3 regions of the Pantoea sp. E2023-21 genome follow, and region 2 is predicted to be linked to each of the others. Evidence: predicted binding sites of a transcription regulator. Region 2 holds the regulator's gene; each other region holds the start of a gene.
The links. Region 2 encodes sigma-54, which starts transcription at its own class of promoters, with help from an activator protein. Its sites were predicted from a motif close to GTTGGCACANNTTTCGCTNT; they were not measured.
Positions count from the first base shown of each region.

Region 1: the regulator sigma-54 is predicted to act here: its motif matches at 2,466-2,485, upstream of ACRQ84_RS00065 (gamma-glutamyltransferase family protein).
Region 3: the regulator sigma-54 is predicted to act here: its motif matches at 2,575-2,594, upstream of glnA (glutamate--ammonia ligase).

Region 1 is NZ_CP195344.1:8,766-13,014, forward strand. Features, by position in the region: gene ACRQ84_RS00055 (AtzE family amidohydrolase) at 1-544, opposite strand, end outside; gene hpxX (oxalurate catabolism protein HpxX) at 541-726, opposite strand; gene ACRQ84_RS00065 (gamma-glutamyltransferase family protein) at 739-2,325, opposite strand; gene hpxU (MurR/RpiR family transcriptional regulator HpxU) at 2,554-3,393, shown strand; gene ACRQ84_RS00075 (transporter substrate-binding domain-containing protein) at 3,586-4,249, shown strand, end outside.
Region 2 is NZ_CP195344.1:3,744,732-3,748,980, forward strand. Features, by position in the region: gene rapZ (RNase adapter RapZ) at 1-36, opposite strand, end outside; gene ptsN (PTS IIA-like nitrogen regulatory protein PtsN) at 88-570, opposite strand; gene hpf (ribosome hibernation promoting factor) at 731-1,018, opposite strand; gene rpoN (RNA polymerase factor sigma-54) at 1,040-2,479, opposite strand; gene lptB (LPS export ABC transporter ATP-binding protein) at 2,528-3,253, opposite strand; gene lptA (lipopolysaccharide ABC transporter substrate-binding protein LptA) at 3,259-3,813, opposite strand; gene lptC (LPS export ABC transporter periplasmic protein LptC) at 3,788-4,249, opposite strand, start outside.
Region 3 is NZ_CP195344.1:3,189,370-3,193,618, reverse strand. Features, by position in the region: gene glnL (nitrogen regulation protein NR(II)) at 1-757, opposite strand, end outside; gene glnA (glutamate--ammonia ligase) at 1,018-2,427, opposite strand; gene typA (ribosome-dependent GTPase TypA) at 2,867-4,249, shown strand, end outside.

The sequences.
Region 1 (4,249 bases), 370 kb from region 2:
CGCGGATCGAGCCGTTGGTGTCAGTGCCGAGTGAAAAATGCACCAAACCGGCTGCAACCGCCGCCGCCGAACCGCCTGACGATCCGCCCGCCACGCGGGTGACATCACGCGGATTGTGCGTCGCGCCGTAATGGGTATTTTCGGTGGTAAAGCCGTAGGCGTAGGCATCCATATTCAGCATGCCGGAGAGCAGCGCGCCGGATTGACGCAGTTTGTTCACCGCCCACGCATCATCGCGTGCCGCCGCGCGTTCGCTGAACAGGCTGGCACCGGCCAGGGTGCTGTGTCCGGCGACATCAAACAGGTTTTTCACCGCATAGGGAATGCCGGCCAATGGCGGCAAGCTCTCGCCACGCTGGCGCTGCTGATCGATCTGATCGGCTTCGCGCAGCATGCGCTGGCCGGTGACTTCGGTCCAGGCGTTGATGGCCGGGTTGTGTTGCTCAATCGCCGCCAGCGTAGTTTGCGCGATATCGCGGGCGCTGATCTCGCCCTGACTCAGCGCCTGCTGCAGGGCGTTAATCGATAATGATGACAGCTTCATGGATGAAAGACTCCCGCCACTTCCAGGCGATCGTCGAGTGGCAGCGCCATCAGCGGCTCGGCCATCGCGGCGATGCGGTTGAACTGCGTCAGCAGCTCGGCGCGGCGCGCATCATCCAGCTCCAGCGCCAGAATCTGCTCCATTTGGGCGATGTAGGTGGCCCAGTCCGGTTGTGAACTCATGATTACTCTCCGTTAGAAACCGGCGGCGCTGCCGTTGCTGCGCGGATCGAACGCGCCTTCCAGCATGCCGTTGTTGTGTCGAACGATCGCACCCGCATGGCCGACCACTTCGCTGAAATCGGGCAGCAGTTCAACCTCATGGCCGAGCGCGCGCAGCTGCTGTACCGTTTCTGGGGCGAAGCGCGCTTCAAGCTTGAGGGAATCGGATGATTGTCCCCATGTCCGGCCCAGCAGCCAGCGCGGCGCGCTCACCGCCTGTTGCAGCGGATGCCCCTGAATCACGTGACGGGTGAAAATTGCTGCCTGGGTTTGTGGTTGGCCGTCGCCGCCCATCGATCCATAAACCATGGTGCGGCCATCTTTCAGGCGTGCGGCGGCAGGGTTAAGGGTATGAAACGGTTGTTTGCCCGGCTGCAGCGTCAGTAAGTGGTCGGGTTGCAGGCTGAAGGCGGCGCCACGGTTTTGCCAGGTGATGCCGGTGCCCGGCAATACCACGCCGCTGCCGAATTCGTGATAAATGCTCTGGATAAAGGAAACCGCCAGCCCGCTGCTGTCCATCACGCCCATCCACACGGTGTCGCCAGGTCCGCGCCCGGTACCCCATGACGCGGCGTGTTGGTCATCCACCTGCGCCGCCAGCGTGCTGAGATGCTCAGCATCCAGCAGGCTTTGTACATCGATGTCGATGTGGCGCGGATCGGTAATGTGCTGGTCGCGCAGCGCGAAGGCTTTTTTGGTGGCTTCGACGACGCGGTGCACGGTTTGCGCTTCATCGGCGTCTGCCATTGCGAGCCGATCGGTAATGCCGAGGATCGCCAGCGACACCAAACCCTGCGTCGGCGGCGTCATGTTCCAGATATCGCCTTCACTGTGCGCCAGATGCAGCGGCGTGCAGCGCCGAGCGTGGTGCGTCTGCAAATCTTCCAGCGTGATCGGCATCCCCAGCGCGGTCATTTCGCGTGCCAGATGATGCGCCAGTTCACCGCGATAAAAACTTTCCAGCCCCTGTTCGCACAGCATGCTCAGCGTATTCGCCAGCGCGGGTTGGGTAAAACGGCTACCGGCGATCGGCACGCTGCCGTCCGGCAGGAAGGTGGCGGCAAAACCGGGTTGATGCTGTAACTCGTGCTGCTTGGCGGCGGTGGCAGCGGCTTGCGAGGCGGTGACCGGGATACCATCGGCGGCATAGCGAATCGCATCGCGTAGCAGGCGGGTTAACGGCAGCGGCGTCGCGCCGAGTTCCTGCGCCAGCGTCAACGCTTCCTGCCAGCCGCTCACGGTGCCCGCGACGGTTAATGCGGCTTTCGGTCCGCGATGCGGAATATGGGTTTCACCGTGATAGAAATCGACATGAGCGAGCGTCCCGGCAGCGCCGCTGGCGTCAATGGCGATGGGGTCGCCGTTGGGCGGCACCACCAGCCAGAAGCCATCGCCACCCAAACCGTTCATGTGCGGATAAACCACGGCGATAGTCGCGGCGGCGGCCACCATTGCTTCCAGCGCATTGCCGCCTTCGCGCAGCACGGCTAGCGCACTTTCGCTGGCGAGATGATGTGGCGTAACGGCCATGCCTAACGGCGCCATGTTGCTCTGTATCATAGTAATTTCTTCTCTTGTTCTTATGTGAGTACGCTGTTTAATCCCCCGCACATTCCGTAGCGGCGCGATTTATCGCGCAATAAATTGCGCCGCTACGGAATGTGCGGATTTATACGCACCTGGTAGATACTGCACAAATCTAAGCAAGAGCTGTTCCAGTTTTGGTCGGACATCAATCTGGATCGATTTATGCTAGCTTGTGGTGAAACGAAAGTTACAGGACCGATGATGAAACAACTTGATGAACGCCTTCGTAGTCACTACCCGCAACTGTCGCCGCAGGAGCAGCGCATTGCCGACTTCGTGTTTGACCATTTTGATGACCTGATCAGCTACAACAGCGCCGAGCTGGCGCGGCTGAGCGGCGTCTCGAAGGCCACGGTCAGCCGTTTGTTCAAGCGTCTCGGTTACGAGAAATACAAGGATATGCGCGATGAGCTGCGCATCCTGCGCCAGAGCGGTATGCCGCTCACCGACAACCGCGATGCGGTGCAGGGCAACACGCTGCTGTCACGCCACTATAAGCAAGAGATGGCGAACCTGACACAATGGGTGAACAGCATCGATCCACAGCAGTTTGGCGACGTGATCACCGCGCTGGGCACGGCTAAACGGGTGTTTATCATTGGTATGCGTAACGCCTATCCGGTGGCGCTGCACCTGCGTCAGCAGCTGATGCAGGCGCGTCCGCAGGTGCATGTGCTGCCACAGCCGGGCCAGACGCTGGGCGAAGAGCTGGTGGATATCACGCCCGACGATATTGTCGTGGTGATGGCGTTTCGCCGCCGTCCACGCATCATTCGCCCTTTAATGCAGCAACTGCAGCAGAGCAACATTCCGGTGCTGGCGCTGTGTGAGCCGCAGGCGCAGGGCATCATTACGCTGGCGCGCTGGCAACTGTGCGCGCCACTCGACAGCGTTTCCGCCTTTGATAGCTATGCTTCCGCCATGAGCCTGATTAACCTGCTGGCCAACGCCTTACTGCACGAAATGTTGTCGCAAGGGCGCCAACGTATCCACCAAATCGCCGATCTCTATCAGCATCTTGATGAGCTCGAACACCGTTAGCGGGCGCCATAATGGTGCAATGCACTATTTTAGATCGTTAATTCTAACGGGCTTGATGCCCGTTTTTGCTGCCTCCTGCTAAGGAAAACCCCGCTTTTTCCCCTTTCATTTATCGGCACTGCGGTTGGCACATTAGTTGCAGAATGATTCATCAAGAATCTTTTGTTTCACGTAAACTCACCGGGGTGCATAATGAAAAAAGTATTATTGGCGGTAGCGGGCGCGGCATTGCTGATGGCGCAGGTCGGGAGTGCGATGGCCGATCAGTTGCAGGATATTCAGAAGCGCGGCGTGATCCGTGTCGCCGTCCCGCAAGACTTCCCGCCGTTCGGTTCCGTCGGTACTGACCTGCAACCGCAGGGCTACGATATTGACATGGCGAAGTATCTGGCCAAACAGATGAAACTGAAGTTGCAGCTGGTGCCGGTTTCCAGTGCCAACCGTGTGCCGTATCTGCAAACCGATAAAGTCGATCTGGTGATCTCCAGCATGGGCAAAAACGCCGAGCGCGAAAAAGTGATCGATTTCACCCGCGCTTATGCGCCGTTCTTCCTCGGCGTGTTTGGTCCGAAAGGTGAAACGCTGAAAGATGCGGCGGCGCTGAGCGGCAAATCCATTGGCGTAACGCGCGGTGCGGTGGAAGACATGGTGTTAAGCGATATCGCCCCGAAAGAAGCGCAGGTGAAGCGATATGAAGATAACAACACCACGCTGTCGGCCTACCTCTCTGGCCAGGTGCAGTACGTTGCCACTGGCAACCTGGTGGTGGCAGCGATTGCGCGTCAGAACGCCGAAAAAGCGCCGGTGGCCCAGTTCATGCTGAAAGATTCGCCGTGCTACATCGGCCTGAAAAAAG
Region 2 (4,249 bases):
TGAGCCTGACCGACCGCTAACGATCATCAGCACCATCACATTTCTCCCGTTTTAAACCGGCGAATACGCCGGTAAAGTGTTTGTCGCTTAAGAGTGTGCTTCCTGAGCTTCTGTGATAATGGCGTAGAGCTCTTCGTCGCTTTGTGCCGCACGTAAACGACGGCAGACGGTTTTATCCGCCAGACGTTTGGCCACTAGCGAAAGCGTGTGCAAGTGGGTCTTACACTGGTCCGCTGGCACGAGCAGAGCAAACAGCAGGTCAACCGGCTGATTATCTACCGCATCAAAGGCGATGGGTTGATCAAGGCTGATAAACACGCCTACAGCACGTAACGTGTCCTCTTCCAGCTTGCCATGTGGAATGGCGATGCCGTTGCCGATACCGGTACTGCCCATACGTTCGCGGGTCAGGATGGCTTCGAAAAGCGTCTGGTGTGGCAGATTGAGCTGCTTCGCTGCCAGCTCGCTGATAATTTCCAGCGCGCGTTTTTTGCTCTGGCAGTGTACGCCGCTACGGGTACAGTCCAGCGAAAGGACCGAGCTCAATTCCAGTGTTAGATCGTTGTTCATCATCGTTTCACTTGCGAGTTCACTGTGCCGTGAGGTTCAGGCAATTGATTTCATTGCCGTTCGCCCGTTGGCGCTTGCGCAGATGACAAAACGGGGCGGTAATATCCGCCCCATTTTTGCTCTAAGTGCCGAATCAGTCGGCACTCTGCAAGCGTGAAGGTTAGTGTTTTTTCAGTTTGTCTTTGTGTTTGGTCAGCTGACGGGAAAGCTTATCGATTAACCCGTCGATGGCCGCGTACATATCTTCCGCTTCCGATGTGGCGTGCAGCTCCCCGCCGTTGACGTGCAGTGTTGCATCCGCAATCTGCGTCACCTTCTCTACTTTTAGAACAATATAAACCTGATTGATACGATCAAAATAGTGTTCCAGTTTGGCAAATTTGCTATTTACAAATTCACGCAGAGGTTCGGTTATCTCAACATTAAGTCCGGTAAGGTTTAGCTGCATAGGTCTTCCTTCTTCGTTCGGTCAAACCAATTGCTTACGCTGGTTTGATGGCGGTATCGATAAAGACTCGCGATATTTAGCAACCGTACGTCGCGCTACCATGATGCCCTGTTCGGATAACATGGAGGTCAGTTTGCTGTCGCTCAAGGGTTTTGCGGGATTTTCCGCCGAGATTAATTTTTTCACCAGTGCACGAATCGCCGTAGAAGAGGCTTCGCCGCCGCCTTCGGTGTTGACGTGACTGGAGAAAAAATACTTCAGTTCAAAGATGCCACGCGGGCTGTGTAGATACTTCTGCGTGGTGACGCGGGAAATGGTGGACTCATGCATATCAACAGCCTGAGCAATGTCTGCCAGCACCATTGGACGCATATACTCCTCACCCTGCTCAAAAAACGCCTGCTGCTGTTCAACGATACAGCGTGTCACTTTCAGCAGCGTATCGTTACGGCTCTCCAGGCTCTTAATCAGCCACTTGGCTTCCTGTAAGTTGCTGCGAATAAACTGATTATCGCTGTCATTACGTCCTGCTCCGCCCATCGCAGCATACTGCTGATTGATTTTCAGGCGCGGCATGCTGTCGGAGTTGAGTTCAACCGTCCAGCGCTTGCTGATTTTACGAACCAGCACATCGGGAATGACATATTCGGGTTCGCTGGTATTGATCGACTGGCCTGGGCGCGGATCGAGCGACTGAATCAGCAGCATCGCGTCCTTAAGCACTTCTTCCTTGAGACGCGTCACGCGCATCAGGCTGCGGAAGTCATGATTGGCCAGCAGATCGAGGTGTTCACTAACAATCAGACGTGCTTCAGCCAGCATCGGCGTTGCGGCGTCGTATTGCGATAGCTGTACCAGCAGGCAATCACGTAAATCGCGTGCACCCACGCCGACCGGATCGAAACGCTGCACGCGTTTGAGCACGGCTTCTACTTCTTCCAGCGCCAGCTCTTCATCGCCAATACTGTCATAAATGTCTTGTAAGCTGACGGTGAGATAACCGGTGTCGTCAATAGCATCAACGATTGACGTGGCAATCGCGCGATCGGTATCAGTGAACGGTGTTAACTCAACCTGCCACATCAGGTAATCCTGCAGCGATTGGGTGGTTTCGCCCTGATAGATGGGCAGTTCGTCGTCCTGGTAATCGGTGCCCGTGCCTGAAGGTGTTCCAGCGGTGTAGATTTCGTCCCAGGTTGCATCGAGAGGAAGCTCATCGGGCATTTCTTTCTGTTCAAGTGCCTCGCGCGTGTCTAAAGAATCACTTTCCTGATCCTGAAATTCGCGTGCGTCGACTTCTTCATGCAGATCGGTTTGCTCAAGCAGCGGATTGCTTTCCAACGCCAGTTGCAGTTCTTGCTGGAGTTCAAGCGTAGAAAGTTGCAGCAAGCGAATTGCTTGCTGCAACTGTGGAGTCATCGCCAGCTGTTGGCTGAGCCTGAGTTGCAAACCTTGCTTCATAATTCGGTAAGAATTTCCTAAGCAAACGTAGGGTGTTACAACACCTTATCAGAGTCTGAACTCTTCGCCCAAATAAACACGCTTAACCTGCTCATCTACAAGAATTTCATCAGGCGTGCCATGGGCAATCAAATGTCCCTGGCTAACGATATAAGCGCGTTCACACACCGCGAGGGTTTCACGCACGTTGTGGTCAGTAATCAGCACGCCAAGGCCGCTGTCACGCAAATGCTCGATGATTTTCTTGATGTCGATAACCGAGATCGGATCAACACCGGCAAATGGCTCATCCAGCAAGATAAATTTAGGATTAGCGGCCAGCGCGCGCGCAATTTCCACACGACGACGTTCACCACCCGATAGCGCCTGGCCCATGCTGTCTCGCAGATGGGCGATATGGAACTCCTCCATCAGCTCGTTGGCACGATCCTGACGCTGCTCTTCCGTCAAATCATCACGAATCTGCAGAACCGCCATCAGGTTGTCGTAGACGCTCAGGCGGCGGAAGATCGAGGCTTCCTGCGGCAGATAGCCGATGCCGCGACGCGCGCGCGCATGCAGAGGCAGAATGCTGATATCTTCATCATCAATCACAATGCGGCCCGCATCGCGCGGCACAATACCGACCACCATGTAAAACGTGGTGGTTTTACCGGCACCGTTTGGACCCAGCAGGCCGACAATCTCGCCGGACTTTACCTGCAGGCTAACATCTTCCACCACGCGGCGGCCTTTGTAGGCTTTCGCCAGGTTCTCAGCGATTAGTGTAGCCATAGCAATCAGTTACTCTTTTTAGGGCTCGCGGACGAACCGTTTTTGTCCTGCAGCTGCGACGGTACCAGAACGGTGGTCACGCGCTTGCTCTCACCCTGGCTGAAGGCCTGCATCTTCTGCTCTTTCACCAGGTAAGTGATGCGGTCGCCTTTGATATTGCTGTCCTGCTGCTGAATAAAGGCATTACCTGTCAGCTCAACAAAATCATTCGCCAATTCGTAATGCAGCTTACTAGCATGCCCTTGCACTGGCTTGCCGCTGTCCTGCATCTGATAGAAGGTGGCTGGCGTACCGTAAGCATCAACGATGGTTTTTTTACTGTCACCGCCCGGACGGGTGACCACCACTTTATCGGCGGTAATCTTGATGGAACCCTGAGTCACAATCACGTTGCCGGTAAAGGTCGCGACGTTGCCCTGTAAGTCCAGCGCCTGGTTGACCGAGTCAATATTCACCGGTTTATCGGAATCGCCGGTTAACGCCAGCGCAGGCAGGCTCGTTGCCAGCAGCGTAGTCACCAGCAATAACTTAAGGCTATTTTTTTTCATTTTGAATTTCATAGGAAGTTTTGACCTTTTCAAGCAGCTCAGCATGTTTCGTCCGTAAATTGCCGCGCATTTTCATGCCAGTGGAATTAAAACTGCGGCCAAAAAGGGTGACTTGATCGTCAGATGTCACATCCTGGGTGACCAGATTAACCTGAGCGTTATCGGTAAGGATGCGCTCAAGCTGTGAATCCTGGGTCAACGAATTAACCACAACGTTACCGTATAGATAAAGCATACGATCTTTAGTCAGCTTTGCCTTATCAGCGCGTACTGACCATGTTGCCACTTTATTTTCGTCATACGTGGTCATCACCGGATTATCAAACCAACTTATCTCATCGGCAGCAAAGTAGGTCACTTTATCCGAGACCAGTTTATAGCCCAGCGCACCCGTAGGGTTATACACCACCGTATTCGATTTCTCGCTGGTATAGGTCGGGGCTTGATC
Region 3 (4,249 bases), 560 kb from region 2:
AGGCTTGCAGCGCATTACGCACCACATTCAACAGCACCTGTTCAATCTGGTCGGGGTCGTGCGGCATTTCCGGCAGGCTTGGGTCGTAATCACGCACCAGTGAAACATTTTCCGGCAACTCCATCGACACCAGATTCACCACACGTTCCGCCACCTGATGAATGCTTTGCGTCACGTGCAGACCCGGTTGTTGCGGACCTAACAGACGATCGACCAAATTACGCAGTCGGTCGGCTTGCTCAATGATGATGCGCGTATATTCATGCAAAGAAGGATCGGGTAATGCGCGGGTAAGCAGTTGCGCGGCACCCCGTAATCCTCCCAGCGGATTTTTGATTTCATGCGCCAGACCGCGGACTAAATCGCGGGCAGCCACCTGCTGAGCATGCTGAATTTGTTCCTGGCTAAGACGACGTTGATTATCCATCGGCGCCATTTCCAACAGAATAAAGCCATCTGGTAAGCGCTGTGCCGTCAGCGACATAATGTGCGCCCGGCCATCGACCACTAACGTGACTTCGCTATCGGTAAAGCCCTGGCCAGCTCCGAGACTCTCGCTCATCACCTCAATATTCAGCGAAAAATAGCCGGTTAATTCCGGTAATGGCGTGCCGAACAATTTACGTGAGCTTTGCGCCAGTAATTGCTGCGCCGCCGGATTGGCGTAATGGATAACTAAATCGTTATCGACCAGCAAAATACTGTTGATCAGAGAGTTGAGAATCTGCCCCGCGTCGGGCAGCGTGCCAGTTGCCATACAGCGTTCCTCTGCACTAATTTAGTGCATTATAGCCTTTCAGGACGGAAATCTGTGCTTCGTACCCTGTATGCGCGGAGAAAAAAGCCCATCCGGAGATGGGCTAAAGTTTCCACGGCAATATAAAATCTTCGGCGTCTTTTACACCGCCGCTGCGTTGGCTGCACTCGTTGACCCGAGTCACTGAATTATCTCAGCTCTCCGGGATTGTCTCGATTGCCGCCTTGCGGCGATGAAAACCCGCGAATCTTTAATGCTGATTAAACGCTGTAATACAGTTCGAACTCAACCGGGTGCGGAGTCATACGCACGCGGTCAACTTCTGGCTTGCGCAGTTCGATGTACGCATCGATCGCGTCATCAGTGAACACACCGCCACGGGTCAGGAACTCGCGGTCTTCGTTCAGTGCGTTCAGGGCTTCTTCCAGAGAACCTGCAACTTTTGGAATCTCAGCTTCTTCTTCCGGCGGCAGGTCATACAGGTTTTTGTCCATCGCATCGCCAGGGTGGATCTTGTTGATAACACCATCAAGACCGGCCATCAGCAGCGCGGTGAATGCCAGGTATGGGTTAGCCGCTGGATCCGGGAAGCGCGCTTCGATACGACGTGCTTTCGGGCTAGCAACCACTGGAATACGGATAGAAGCAGAACGGTTACGGGCAGAGTAAGCCAGCATAACGGGGGCTTCGTAGCCTGGAACCAGACGCTTGTATGAGTTGGTGGTTGGGTTCGCGAGGGCGTTGATCGCTTTAGCGTGCTTGATGATACCGCCGATGTAGAACAGAGCAGTTTCAGACAGGCCGCCGTACTTGTCGCCAGAGAACAGGTTCACGCCGCCTTTTGACAGGGACATGTGGCAGTGCATACCAGAACCGTTATCGCCGAACATTGGCTTAGGCATGAAGGTTGCCGTTTTGCCGTACGCGTGAGCAACGTTGTGCACCACGTATTTGTAGATCTGAATTTCGTCAGCTTTTTTAGTCATGGTGTTGAAGCGGGTTGCCACTTCGTTCTGACCAGCAGTGGCGACTTCGTGGTGATGTGCTTCAACCACCAGACCCATCTGTTCCATGGTCAGACACATGGCAGAACGGATGTCCTGCGCGGAGTCAACCGGTGGCACTGGGAAGTAACCGCCTTTCAGACCAGGACGGTGACCTTTGTTTCCGCCTTCATACTCTTTACCGGTGTTCCATGCGGCTTCGATATCATCGATAGCAACGTGTGAACCTGAGGTAGAAGAACCGAAGCGGATGTCATCGAACAGGAAGAACTCTGGTTCTGGTCCAAACAGCACGGTATCCGCGATGCCTGAAGAACGCAGGAACTCTTCTGCACGTTTAGCAATGGAGCGTGGGTCACGATCGTAGCCCTGCAAAGTGCCTGGCTCAAGGATGTCGCAACGGATGATCAGGGTCGAGTCTTCGAAGAACGGATCCATGACTGCAGTGGTTGCATCCGGCATCAGCACCATGTCTGATTCGTTAATGCCTTTCCAGCCACCGATGGAGGAGCCATCGAACATTTTGCCTTCTTCGAAGAAGTCAGCGTTAACCTGGTGAGCAGGGATAGTAACGTGCTGTTCTTTACCTTTAGTATCGGTAAAACGCAGGTCAACAAACTTAACTTCATGCTCGTTCATCATCGAGAGAACGTGTTCAGCGGACATACTCAACTCTCCTGGAAATGGTCATTATCGTCATGGTGAGAGAACTTCGTTGCCGGGAATGTGTCTCGACTGCTGACCATTCCTAACCAAAGATCTCGGCAAGCTCTTTCAACCGTTTTATAACTGTCGTTTTCGCTTAAAATATATAAAGCGAATTCTGTGCCAACTTTATGACAATGGCGAAAATGGCGCTACAATGCGCTCTTTCGTGAGTCGAAGGCTGCACCAGGATGGATTGCATGCATTGTTATGGTGCATCACCGGTGAATATAAGCACTATATTGGTGCAAATTGCCATCGCAGTGCAGATTAATGCACCGTAAATGGTGCTAAAAACCAGCGCTACGAGAAACTTTCGGCGAAATCTGTGATCATGTTCAGTCTTCCGCTTAATCCGTGTACAATACCGCGTTATTTCTATAATGCCTGAGGCAAAGCTGTGATCGAAAATTTGCGTAACATCGCCATCATCGCGCACGTTGACCATGGTAAGACCACCCTGGTTGACAAGCTGCTACAACAGTCCGGTACTTTTGATGCTCGTACCGAAGCGACTGAGCGCGTAATGGACTCCAACGATTTGGAGAAAGAGCGTGGGATTACCATCCTCGCAAAAAACACCGCCATCAAATGGAATGACTACCGTATCAACATCGTTGATACCCCAGGACACGCCGACTTCGGTGGTGAAGTGGAGCGCGTCATGTCCATGGTGGATTCGGTGCTGCTGGTTGTAGATGCGATGGATGGCCCTATGCCGCAAACCCGCTTCGTAACCAAGAAAGCATTTGCTCATGGTTTGAAGCCGATTGTGGTTATTAACAAAGTTGACCGTCCGGGCGCGCGTCCTGATTGGGTTGTTGATCAGGTATTTGACCTGTTCGTTAACCTGGATGCGACTGACGAGCAGCTGGACTTCCCGATCATCTTCGCTTCGGCGCTGAATGGCATCGCGGGTCTGGAACATACCGACATGGCTGACGACATGACCCCGCTGTATCAGGCGATCGTCGACCACGTTTCTCCACCTCAGGTTGAAGTTGAAGCTCCACTGCAGATGCAGATCTCGCAGCTGGACTACAACAACTATCTGGGCGTGATCGGTATCGGCCGCATCAAACGCGGTACCGTTAAGCCGAACCAGCAGGTCACTATCATTGATAGCGAAGGCAAAACCCGTAACGGTAAAGTCGGTAAAGTGCTGGGCCACCTTGGTCTGGAGCGTATCGAAAGCACCCTGGCGGAAGCGGGCGACATCATCGCGATCACCGGTCTGGGCGAGCTGAACATCTCTGACACCATCTGCGACACGCAGAATGTGGAAGCGCTGCCAGCCCTGAGCGTCGACGAACCAACCGTAACCATGTTCTTCAACGTGAACACCTCACCGTTCTGCGGTAAAGAAGGTAAGTTCGTGACCTCGCGCCAGATCCTGGAGCGTTTGAACAAAGAGCTGGTACACAACGTTGCACTGCGCGTTGAAGAAACTGAAGATTCGGATGCATTCCGCGTTTCCGGTCGTGGTGAGCTGCACTTGTCAGTGCTGATCGAGAACATGCGTCGTGAAGGTTTCGAGCTGGCGGTATCCCGTCCGAAAGTTATCTTCCGTGAGTTCGAAGGCCGTAAGCAGGAGCCATTCGAAAACGTTACCCTCGACATCGAAGAAACCCATCAGGGTTCTGTGATGCAAGCGATGGGTGAGCGTAAAGGCGACCTGAAAAACATGGATCCAGATGGTAAAGGCCGTGTACGTCTCGACTACATGATCCCAAGCCGTGGTCTGATCGGTTTCCGTAACGAATTTATGACCATGACCTCAGGT